Regions from separate parts of the Lysinibacillus sp. FSL P2-0066 genome, predicted to be linked through region 1. Evidence: riboswitches for the same ligand, from Rfam matches in the RefSeq annotation. Region 1 holds a riboswitch; each other region holds the start of a gene.
What was found. Region 1 has a riboswitch for lysine ahead of MKZ14_RS01305 (amino acid permease). Riboswitches for the same ligand answer to the same signal wherever they lie in the genome.
Positions count from the first base shown of each region.

Region 2: it holds a riboswitch for lysine, as region 1 does, so the genes downstream of both, MKZ14_RS10780 (transporter substrate-binding domain-containing protein) here and MKZ14_RS01305 (amino acid permease) in region 1, are expected to answer to the same signal.
Region 3: it holds a riboswitch for lysine, as region 1 does, so the genes downstream of both, MKZ14_RS15785 (aspartate kinase) here and MKZ14_RS01305 (amino acid permease) in region 1, are expected to answer to the same signal.

Region 1 is NZ_CP150202.1:255,240-258,525, forward strand. Features, by position in the region: gene MKZ14_RS01300 (MFS transporter) at 1-952, opposite strand, end outside; lysine riboswitch at 1,131-1,307, shown strand; gene MKZ14_RS01305 (amino acid permease) at 1,390-2,853, shown strand; gene MKZ14_RS01310 (response regulator transcription factor) at 3,006-3,286, shown strand, end outside.
Region 2 is NZ_CP150202.1:2,180,323-2,183,608, forward strand. Features, by position in the region: gene odhB (2-oxoglutarate dehydrogenase complex dihydrolipoyllysine-residue succinyltransferase) at 1-609, shown strand, start outside; lysine riboswitch at 950-1,136, shown strand; gene MKZ14_RS10780 (transporter substrate-binding domain-containing protein) at 1,256-2,113, shown strand; gene MKZ14_RS10785 (amino acid ABC transporter permease) at 2,283-3,008, shown strand; gene MKZ14_RS10790 (amino acid ABC transporter ATP-binding protein) at 3,021-3,286, shown strand, end outside.
Region 3 is NZ_CP150202.1:3,157,446-3,160,731, reverse strand. Features, by position in the region: gene uvrC (excinuclease ABC subunit UvrC) at 1-1,137, shown strand, start outside; lysine riboswitch at 1,245-1,422, shown strand; gene MKZ14_RS15785 (aspartate kinase) at 1,546-2,772, shown strand; gene MKZ14_RS15780 (YslB family protein) at 2,871-3,286, opposite strand, start outside.

The DNA of each region.
Region 1 (3,286 bases):
CTAGAAGAACCATCCATAGTACTCCAAGACTTGTCCATTCCATGACAACCCCAACAAAGCCTACTAAATAGAAGGAAGTAAACATCAATACAAGTGGGCGTTGAGAAGTCATTTTGCCTGCAATAATAGGCACTGCCAAGGCCATTGGTACTTGTGAGAATTGCATGATTGAAAACATCCAGCCAGCTTTATCAGGTGCTAAACCTTGAGCAATATAGATTTCAGGTATCCAAGCTGCTGTTGTGTAGAATAATAAAGACTGTAAACCCATTGCCCCTGTGACAGCCCAAGTAACAGGTGATTTCCACAGAGGTGTACTGGTCTTTTTAGATGTAGTAACTGGTTCCGGTTTATTTGACTTTAGTTGAGGTATCCAAATTAAGATTGTAACTAGAACAAGTATGAGTGCAATGGATAGCGCCCCTTGCCAGCCTAACGATGAATTAGCTATAGGATAGCTAATACCAGCACCAAGGCCAGCAGTAAAATTCATGGACATGGTGAAAAAGGCCATCAATAAACCAACATGATATGGAAATTTCAATTTTAATAATCCAGGAATTAATACATTTCCAAAAGAAATGGCTACGCCAATTAACACAGTACCCAATAGAAGTAATTCTGTTGTACCAAGTGAGCGTAGGACAATCCCTAAGGCCAAGAGAAAAGTGGATAAAAATAATGTTAGCTCGAGCCCTAATTTGCGTGCTACAACTGGCGCAAATGGAGATATAATAGCAAAAGCCAGCAATGGAATAGTTGTTAGAAAGCCTGCCAATACATTAGATATCCCTAGATCTTCACGGATAAAGGATATAATTGGGCCAACAACAGTTAGTGGCATTCGTAATGTAGAGGCTATAAAGATAACGCCAAAGACTAAAAGTAAGGTTGTTCCTTTCCAGCTAATTTTTTTACTTGGAAAACTAGTGGAATGATCATTTGTAGTCAAAATAAAATCCCCCCTAATAATAACCATTCTAATTGAACTACTATAACACTTTATCACACTATTAAAAATAGTAGAAGATTCATAAAATACAGAACATTTCCCGTTGTATTGAAATGTCTATGGTCTTATGTTAGTATAATAAACATCATAAATTTAATAATTATATGCCTCATGTTTGTATTGAGGTAGAGGTCGCGATATTTATAAGTATGCTAATTGAAATGACAAGCATTGATGAAATTAGCTGAAAGGAAATATTGCCGAAGTGTGAGGGGACTTGAAAACCTCATGCTGGGGCTGTCTCCGAAAGGAACAGAACTGTCACGTTTGCACAACGTGTTGAGCTATCATGTAAGAAAAACTGAGGATTAACGTAGCCATCACAGTGTATATGTGATGGCATTTTTTTGCCTCATAAATAGGAAGGAAGCTATATCGTGAGTGAAATAAAAGTAAATCAGTTCGGACATAAAGCACCGAAGCTGAAAAAAGAATTAAAAAGTCGTCATATCACAATGATTTCTTTAGGCGGTACAATTGGTACGGGGCTATTTTTAGCCAGTGGTGGTGCTATTGCTCAGGCAGGACCTGGAGGAGCATTGCTTGCCTATGCTTTAATCGGTATTATGGTGTATTTTTTAATGACAAGCTTAGGGGAAATGGCTGCTTATATGCCATCATCAGGTTCATTTAGTACGTATGCAACCAAATTTGTAGATCCCGCTTTGGGCTTTGCATTAGGCTGGAACTACTGGTATAACTGGGCAATCACCATTGCTGCAGAAATTGCTGCTGTATCATTAATTATGAAATATTGGTTTCCAGATAGCTCATCAGCACTTTGGACAGTATTATTTATTGCTGTTGTACTGACGTTTAATTTACTATCCGTAAAAAGTTATGGTGAAAGTGAATATTGGTTTGCCATGATTAAAGTAGCAACGGTCATTGTTTTTATTATCATTAGCTTACTAATGATTTTTGGTATTTTAGGTGGGCAGGCTCCTGTAGGTTTCACTAATTTCTTTATTAGTGATGGGCCATTCCATGGTGGCTTCCTTGCCACATTTGGTATTTTCCTAGCAGCTGGATTTTCATTCCAAGGAACAGAATTACTTGGAATTACAGCAGGTGAAACAGATGATCCTGGTAAAAATATTCCGAAGGCTGTTAAATCTGTATTTTGGCGTATTATTTTGTTTTATATTTTAGCGATTGGTGCAATTGGGATGTTGATTCCATTCACAGATGAACGTTTATTATCAGAAGATATCGCAGTCTCACCGTTTACACTAGTGTTTGACCGCCTAGGTATTGCCTTTGCTGCTTCATTAATGAATGCCATTATTTTAACGGCTATGCTGTCAGCAGGAAATTCAGGACTATACGCATCTTCTCGTATGCTATGGCAATTAGCAGTGGATGGACATGCACCTAAATTTTTCTCAAAGCTAAGTCGTCGAGGTATTCCGATTTATGCACTTATGGCAACATTAGCTGTAGGCTGTTTAGCATTTTTGGCATCCTTCTTTGGTGATGGAGTGGTTTATATCTGGCTATTAAATGCTTCTGGAATGTCTGGCTTTATTGCATGGCTAGGTATTGCATTTAGTCATTATCGTTTCCGCCGAGCGTTTGATGCACAGGGCTTAGATCCAAAGTTATTACCTTATAAAGCTAAATTATATCCATTTGGACCATTATTTGCTTTTACTGTTTGTATGATCGTAGTCATTGGACAAAATTACACAGCCTTTACAGGTGAAAAAATAGATTGGTACGGTATCCTTGTTTCGTATATTGGGATTCCACTATTTTTAGCATTATGGTTGGGCTATAAAATAAAGCACAAAACAAAAATGCTTCCACTTAAAGATTGTGATTTAAAAGTTGAAGATTAATTAATAGAGCTGTTCTGTAAACCAAAAAGTGATGGTTTATAGGGCAGCTTTTTTTTAACACTCATGAACAAAATCTCTCCAATTAAACATCATAAATATGGTAATGTAATATACATATGGAAATTGGGTTTTAGTAGGAGAGGTGCATGATAATGCAAAAGCATATTTTACTGGTAGAAGACGATGAAGCCATTCGTGAAATGGTTGAAAATTATTTAACTATGGAAGGTTTCAATGTCACAACCGCGATCAATGGTGAAGAGGCATTACAAAATTGTTTGCAAAATACCTTTGATTTGGTCATCTTAGATATTATGATTCCTAAACTAAATGGATTGGAAGTATTAAAGATTATTCGAGAGCAGGCAGCACTTCCTATCATTATTATGTCTGCCAAAGACAGTGATGTTGATAAAGCACTAGGCTTAGGATT
Region 2 (3,286 bases), 1.9 Mb from region 1:
ACATTCAACGAAATTGACATGACAAACATCATGGCACTTCGTAAACGTAAACAAGAAGAGTTTGTAAAAGCAAACGACATCAAACTTGGTTTCATGTCATTCTTCACTAAAGCTGTTGTTGCAGCACTGAAAAAATACCCATACGTAAACGCTCAAATCTCTGGCGATGAAATTCATTTAAATAACTTCTTTGATATCGGTATTGCTGTATCGACTGAAGAAGGTTTAGTCGTACCAGTTGTACGCGATGCAAATAGCAAAAACTTTGCAGAAATCGAAAAAGATATCGCTAACTTAGCGACAAAAGCTCGTGATAAAAAATTAGGCTTAAATGACATGGCTGGTGGATCATTCACAATCACAAATGGTGGTGTATTCGGTTCATTAATGTCAACACCAATTATGAACGGTACACAAGCTGGTATTTTAGGTATGCACTCAATTGTAAACCGTCCCGTTGCAGTAAATGGTGAAGTTCAAATCCGTCCAATGATGTATGTAGCACTTTCATACGATCACCGTATCATCGATGGTAAAGATTCTGTAGGATTCTTAAAAACGGTTAAAGAATTAATCGAAAATCCTGAAGATTTATTATTAAATTCATAATGTCATTAGACCCTGCGAACAATGTTCAGCAGGGTTTTTTGTGCATGACGAAAGGTTTGGCCAATTCTAGTTTTGAAAGAGTACTAATGTTATATCGTTAAGAGGAGCAAAAAAGAAATAAACACAACTTTTCTCACATAGATCACGTAGTCTATAATAAAAATTTGTTGTAATTTTCAGAAATATCGACGAAAGCTCAACGATTTAAAATGGATACAGAACGCGCAATATCCTAATATTGTCATTAGTCAGAAAAATGTCAAAATCGTCTTGACGAACATATTAGTTTTATAGTAGTATCTAAATATCAATTAAATAAACAAACCTCACGGATTTTTACCAGTGAGGTAGAGGCGCGGTATTTATTAGTTCATTGTTGAGTACAAGCAAGCGAAGACGCAATGAAGAAGGAAATATCGCCGAAGTATAAAAGGAGCTCGTACTTTTATACTGGGTCTGCAGTGAATAAGTGCAGGACTGTCCTAGTAAATGGATTTCCAGATTTACTAGGTTGTGCTATCTCGGAAACATGGAAATTATAGTGAGGATTTGGGCAACTGTCATAAAAGGTAAGACCTAAGTTCAATATACTTAGGTCTTTTTTAGTACAGTTGTCTTATTTTTTTACAGAAAAGGGGAGTTTTTCATGAAAAGAAAATGGTTGTTAGTAATGATCTCTATCATGACGGCAATTGTGCTAGCTGCATGTGGCACGAGTGACAAAAAAGAGGGCGGTTCAAGTGATGCTGGAACTGACAAAGAAGAAGGCGGCGGTGAATTCCGAATCGGAATGGAGGCTGGCTACCCACCGTTCAACTGGACACAGCAAGACGATGCAAATGGCGCAGTGAAAATTGCGGATAATGCAGAGTATGCAGGTGGCTATGATGTACAAATGGCAAAGAAAATTGCTGAAGGTTTAGGCAAAGAGTTAGTCATTGTTAAAATGGAGTGGGACGGATTAGTTCCAGCGCTACAATCGAACAAAATTGATGCAATTATCGCAGGTATGTCACCAACAGAAGAACGTAAGAAAACAATTGATTTTACAGAAAACTATTATACTTCTGATTTTGTTATGGTTATTAAAAAAGGTAGCAAATATGAAGACGCAAAATCGATTCAAGACTTCTCAGGTGCTAAAATTACATCACAATTAAATACATCTAACTACACAGTGATTGACCAAATTAAAGGTGTAGAAAAACAAACGGCAATGGAGAGCTTCCCAGCAATGCGTGTGGCTTTAGAAGCAGGTAAAATTGATGGCTATGTAGCTGAACGTCCAGAGGGCATTTCCGCTTCTGCTGCCAACGATAAATTCACATATGTAGCATTTGAAGAAGGCTTTGATACAGACCTCTCAAATACTTCAATTGCTGTAGGCTTACGTAAAGATGACGCAAATCGTGAAAAAATCAATGAAATCCTAAAAGGCATTTCAGAAGATGATCGTCAAGCGATTATGGAAGAAGCTATTTCTCAACAACCCGCAGCACAATAATGACATGGCACGGACTAGCAAATAGTCCGTGCATGATCATTTCATCATTATCAAAATGAGAACCTCTCTACATAATGATAATGTCCTAGCGTGACAAATCATAGAATGGTAGAAAGAGCTAGGGCACAAAAAAATAAGCAAGCAAGATGACATTGTTAGGAGGAACATCATGAGTCTTGAATGGATACTTTCAATTATTGAAAACAACTGGCAAATGTTTTTACGAGGTGCGTATTATACGTTACTGATTTCGAGTATTAGTACAATTATTGGTGCATTTATCGGATTTTTCATCGGAATTATGCATACGATTCCAGTTCGTAAAAAAGGTGTGAAATTTTATAGCTTAAAGCTCATTAATTTTATACTGACATGCTATGTTGAATTTTTCCGTGGTACACCAATGATTGTACAGGCTATGGTTGTCTACTACGGATTAGATATCGCATTCGGTATCGATATGCACTTTATTACAGCAGGTATTTTAGTCGTTTCCCTCAATACAGGGGCTTATATGGCAGAAATTGTTCGTGGCGGTATTGTCTCCATTGATAATGGTCAATACGAGGCAGCATCAGCAATTGGCATGAATCACTTCCAAATTATGCTTCATGTTGTCTTACCACAAGTAGCGCGTAATGTTTTACCAGCGACAGGTAACCAATTAATCATGAATATTAAAGATACAGCCGTATTAAATGTCATTGGGGTAACGGAATTATTCTTCCAAACAAAATCAATTTCGGGTAACAACTTCCGTTACTTCGAATCATTCTTCGTTGCATGTGTTCTTTATTTCATCATGACATTTACCGCATCTCGCATCCTTCTGTATGTTGAAAAACGTCTAGATGGTCCTGATGCCTATCAAAAAGAACAAAAAGAAGCCGTATAGGGGGACGCACAAATGGCAGTCATTAAAATCGAGCATTTAAGTAAATCATTTGGACGTAACCAAGTGTTAAAAGATGTGAATTTCCAAGTGGAAAAAGGGGAGGTAGTTTGTTTAATTGGCTCCTCTGGCTCTGGTAAATCCACATTGCTTCGTTGCATAAATTTATTAGAAACGCCAAGTGGCGGTCAAATTATTTATAAAGGGGAAGACATCCTAGATGAAAAGCACAATATTCAAGAATATCGCACACATTTAGGCATGGTGTTCCAGCAGTTCAA
Region 3 (3,286 bases), 1.7 Mb from region 1:
AAGGAATTCCGAGACCAAATTGCCCATATTGATACGGTTATGCAGAAACAAAAAATAGTTTCAAGTGATACAACAAATCGAGATGTATTTGGCTATGCAGTGGAAAAAGGATGGATGTGTGTTCAGGTTTTCTTTGTGCGCCAAGGTAAGCTGATAGAGCGTGATGTCTCGATTTTCCCGATCTATCAAGATGCAGAGGATGAATTTTTAACTTTTGTTGGACGCTTTTATGAAAAACCAGAGCATATTAAGCCAAAAGAAATCTTTATTCCACAAGCCATTGATGCAGCTATCTTAACTGAATTATTAGAGATCAAAGTGCTCACACCGAAAAGAGGTCAAAAGAAGGAATTGGTTGAATTAGCAACCAAAAATGCCGAAATTGCTGTGGCAGCTAAATTCCAGCTAATAGAACGCCAGGAGGAACGTACCATTGGTGCTTGTGAGGCACTTGGTGAAGCAATGGGTATTAGTACACCTTTACGAATTGAAGCTTTTGATAATAGTCATATGCATGGAACGGATGCAGTATCTGCCATGGTAGTGTTCATTGATGGGAAGCCTGCGAAAAAGGAATACCGAAAATATAAAACACGTACAGCAGCCAAGCATGATGATTACGGTGCAATGCAGGAGGTTATACGTCGTCGCTATATACGTGTTTTAAAGGAAGGTCTCCCATTACCAGATTTAGTCTTAATTGATGGTGGTAAGGGACAAATGGAAGTAGCCCGTGAAGTACTAGAAGATGAGCTTGGCCTTGTTATACCGATTGCTGGTTTAGCCAAGGATGATAAGCATAATACATCTCAGCTCTTGTTTGGTGATCCACCAGAAGTGATTAGCTTAAAACGTACAAGTGATGGCTTTTATTTATTACAACGAATTCAAGACGAAGTTCACCGCTTTGCTATTACCTTCTTGCGTCAACAGCATGAGAAGCATGCCATTCAATCTGTATTAGATCATATTGAAGGGGTAGGACCAAAACGAAAGCAACAGCTGCTTAAACATTTCGGTTCAGTCAAAAAAATTCGAGAGGCGAGCGAGCTAGCATTACAGGAGGCTGGGATGCCCGCTAATTTAGCAAGCCAAATTTTTAGCTATTTTCAGCAACAATCATTGTCAAAGGAATAGGCATGTGCTATGGTTATAAATAACATTGTTTTCAATGTTATGGAGAGCCAACTGCGTGACTAGTTTGTTTACGCTAAGGCTTAATGAATTGAATACATTCACTTTAAAGTGATGATAGAGGTGCAAGGTTCAAGAGTAACACGATGGAGGATGGACAAGTCCAAAGATATTGTGTGAAAGGGGAGCTTGCCGAAGTACAGTATTGTTGTTCCATTGCTGTACTGGTTTTGCATTTAAGAAATGTAAGACTGTCGATTCTAAACGTTTCGGAGAGCTATCACACATGCGCAAGTTACGATTATTGTACATGTTATAGGCAGCTTTCACGTTATGTGGAGGCTGCCTTTTAGTTTTTCTAGAAACCCATAATTAGGTGAAATACATGAACTGGAAGGGAGAACGAAAGAAATGGCTAAAATCGTGATGAAGTTTGGAGGAGCTGCATTAGGTTCCACTGAACAAATCCAAGAGGCTGCTCGGAAAGCGATTGCTGAAAAGGACAAAGGTTTTGATGTAGTGGTGGTCGTTGCAGCGATGGGACACACTGTGAAAGAGATGAAAATGATGGTACATCAACTAACAGATGATGTATCGAAACGAGAATTAGATGCGGTTTTGTCAACAGGCTCTCAATTATCTAGTGCTTTATTTGCCATCGCCTTACAGGAAGCAGGCTATACTGCTGTGTCTCTAACTGGATGGCAAGCTGGTATACATACGGATGGTATGTATCGACATGCACGTATCGACTATATAGATGTTAGTCGAATGGAAGAACACTTTACACAGGGACAAATTGTAGTCATTGCTGGAGAACAGGGGATTGACGAAGAGCACAATATTACCATGCTTGGGAAAGGTGGAGCTGAAACAGCAGCTGTAGCACTTGCTGTATCGTTAGAAGCGGAGAGAGTTGATATGTATACAAATGTGGACGGTGTTTATACAGCAGATCCACGTTATGTTACAAATGCCCAAAAGCTACAGGAAATATCCTATGATGAAATGTTGGAATTATCTAACTTAGGATCTCATATCATACATCCACGTGCGGTGGAGTTAGCGAAGAAATTTCAAATGCCTGTTATTATACGCTCAAGTTTAGTTGAATCAGTAGGCACTTTATTGAAGGAGGAAGTAGAAATGGAAAAAAATTTAGTCGTTCGTGGTGTGGCATTTGAATCGGATATTATTCGTTTAACAGTAGGGTATGATGCTTTTTCCAATGCTTCATTAGCAGACATATTTACGGTTCTTGCAGAGAACCGTATTAATGTAGATATTATTGTCCAAGCCATTATTGATGGGTTGAAGCCAACTGTATCGTTTTCTATTTTAAAAGAGGAATTTGCGGAAGCATTACGTGTGTTAGAGGATAGTAAATTATCACTCGGATTTAGTTTTGCTGACTTCGAAATTGGGCTAGCAAAAGTTTCTATCATAGGTTCAGGCATGGCTTCTAATCCAGGCGTTGCTGCTCGTATGTTTGATCGGTTACGTCGTGAAAATATCCCTGTAAAAATGGTAAGTACCTCTGAAATAAAAGTGTCCGTTGTTGTCCCACAGGATGATATGATCAAAGCAGCTAATGCTCTCCATGATGAGTTTAATTTAGAGCAAGCACTTTACATATAATAATAGAAGAAACAGCATTTTATGTAATTGACCGAAATAAAAGGAAGAAAAAAGAAGGATTGTCCTCCCATTCTTTAATGGGAGACAATCCTTTTTAATTATTCTAAGGGAATGGTATTCATAATACGTTCTTTAACATCCCATTTGACTGTAAACATGACGTATTGTTGCTTTTCCCGTTTTTCATTATAGCATTCTGTCAGGTAGCCTTTCGCTAGTTGAATTTGCTCTGCTATAAATCCTGCTTCAAGTTTAAAGCTACGTTGCTTAATTTGCAGAATTTCAGGGTCATTTGTCAACTGGAAAATGCGTCCATCTTTTGATTCCTTTATGAGTTCTAATGTACCCCAGCAGGCATCTGCGAAAAATGCGATAAGTTCATCTTGACTTTTACATGGGAACTTGCGAGCAAGCTCCTTACCTGCCCAATAAAGGACATCATCTTCATGTTTACCGAGTATAGAAGATAGAATATGATCACGAATGATCTCATAGCCAAATGATGAGATTGTAG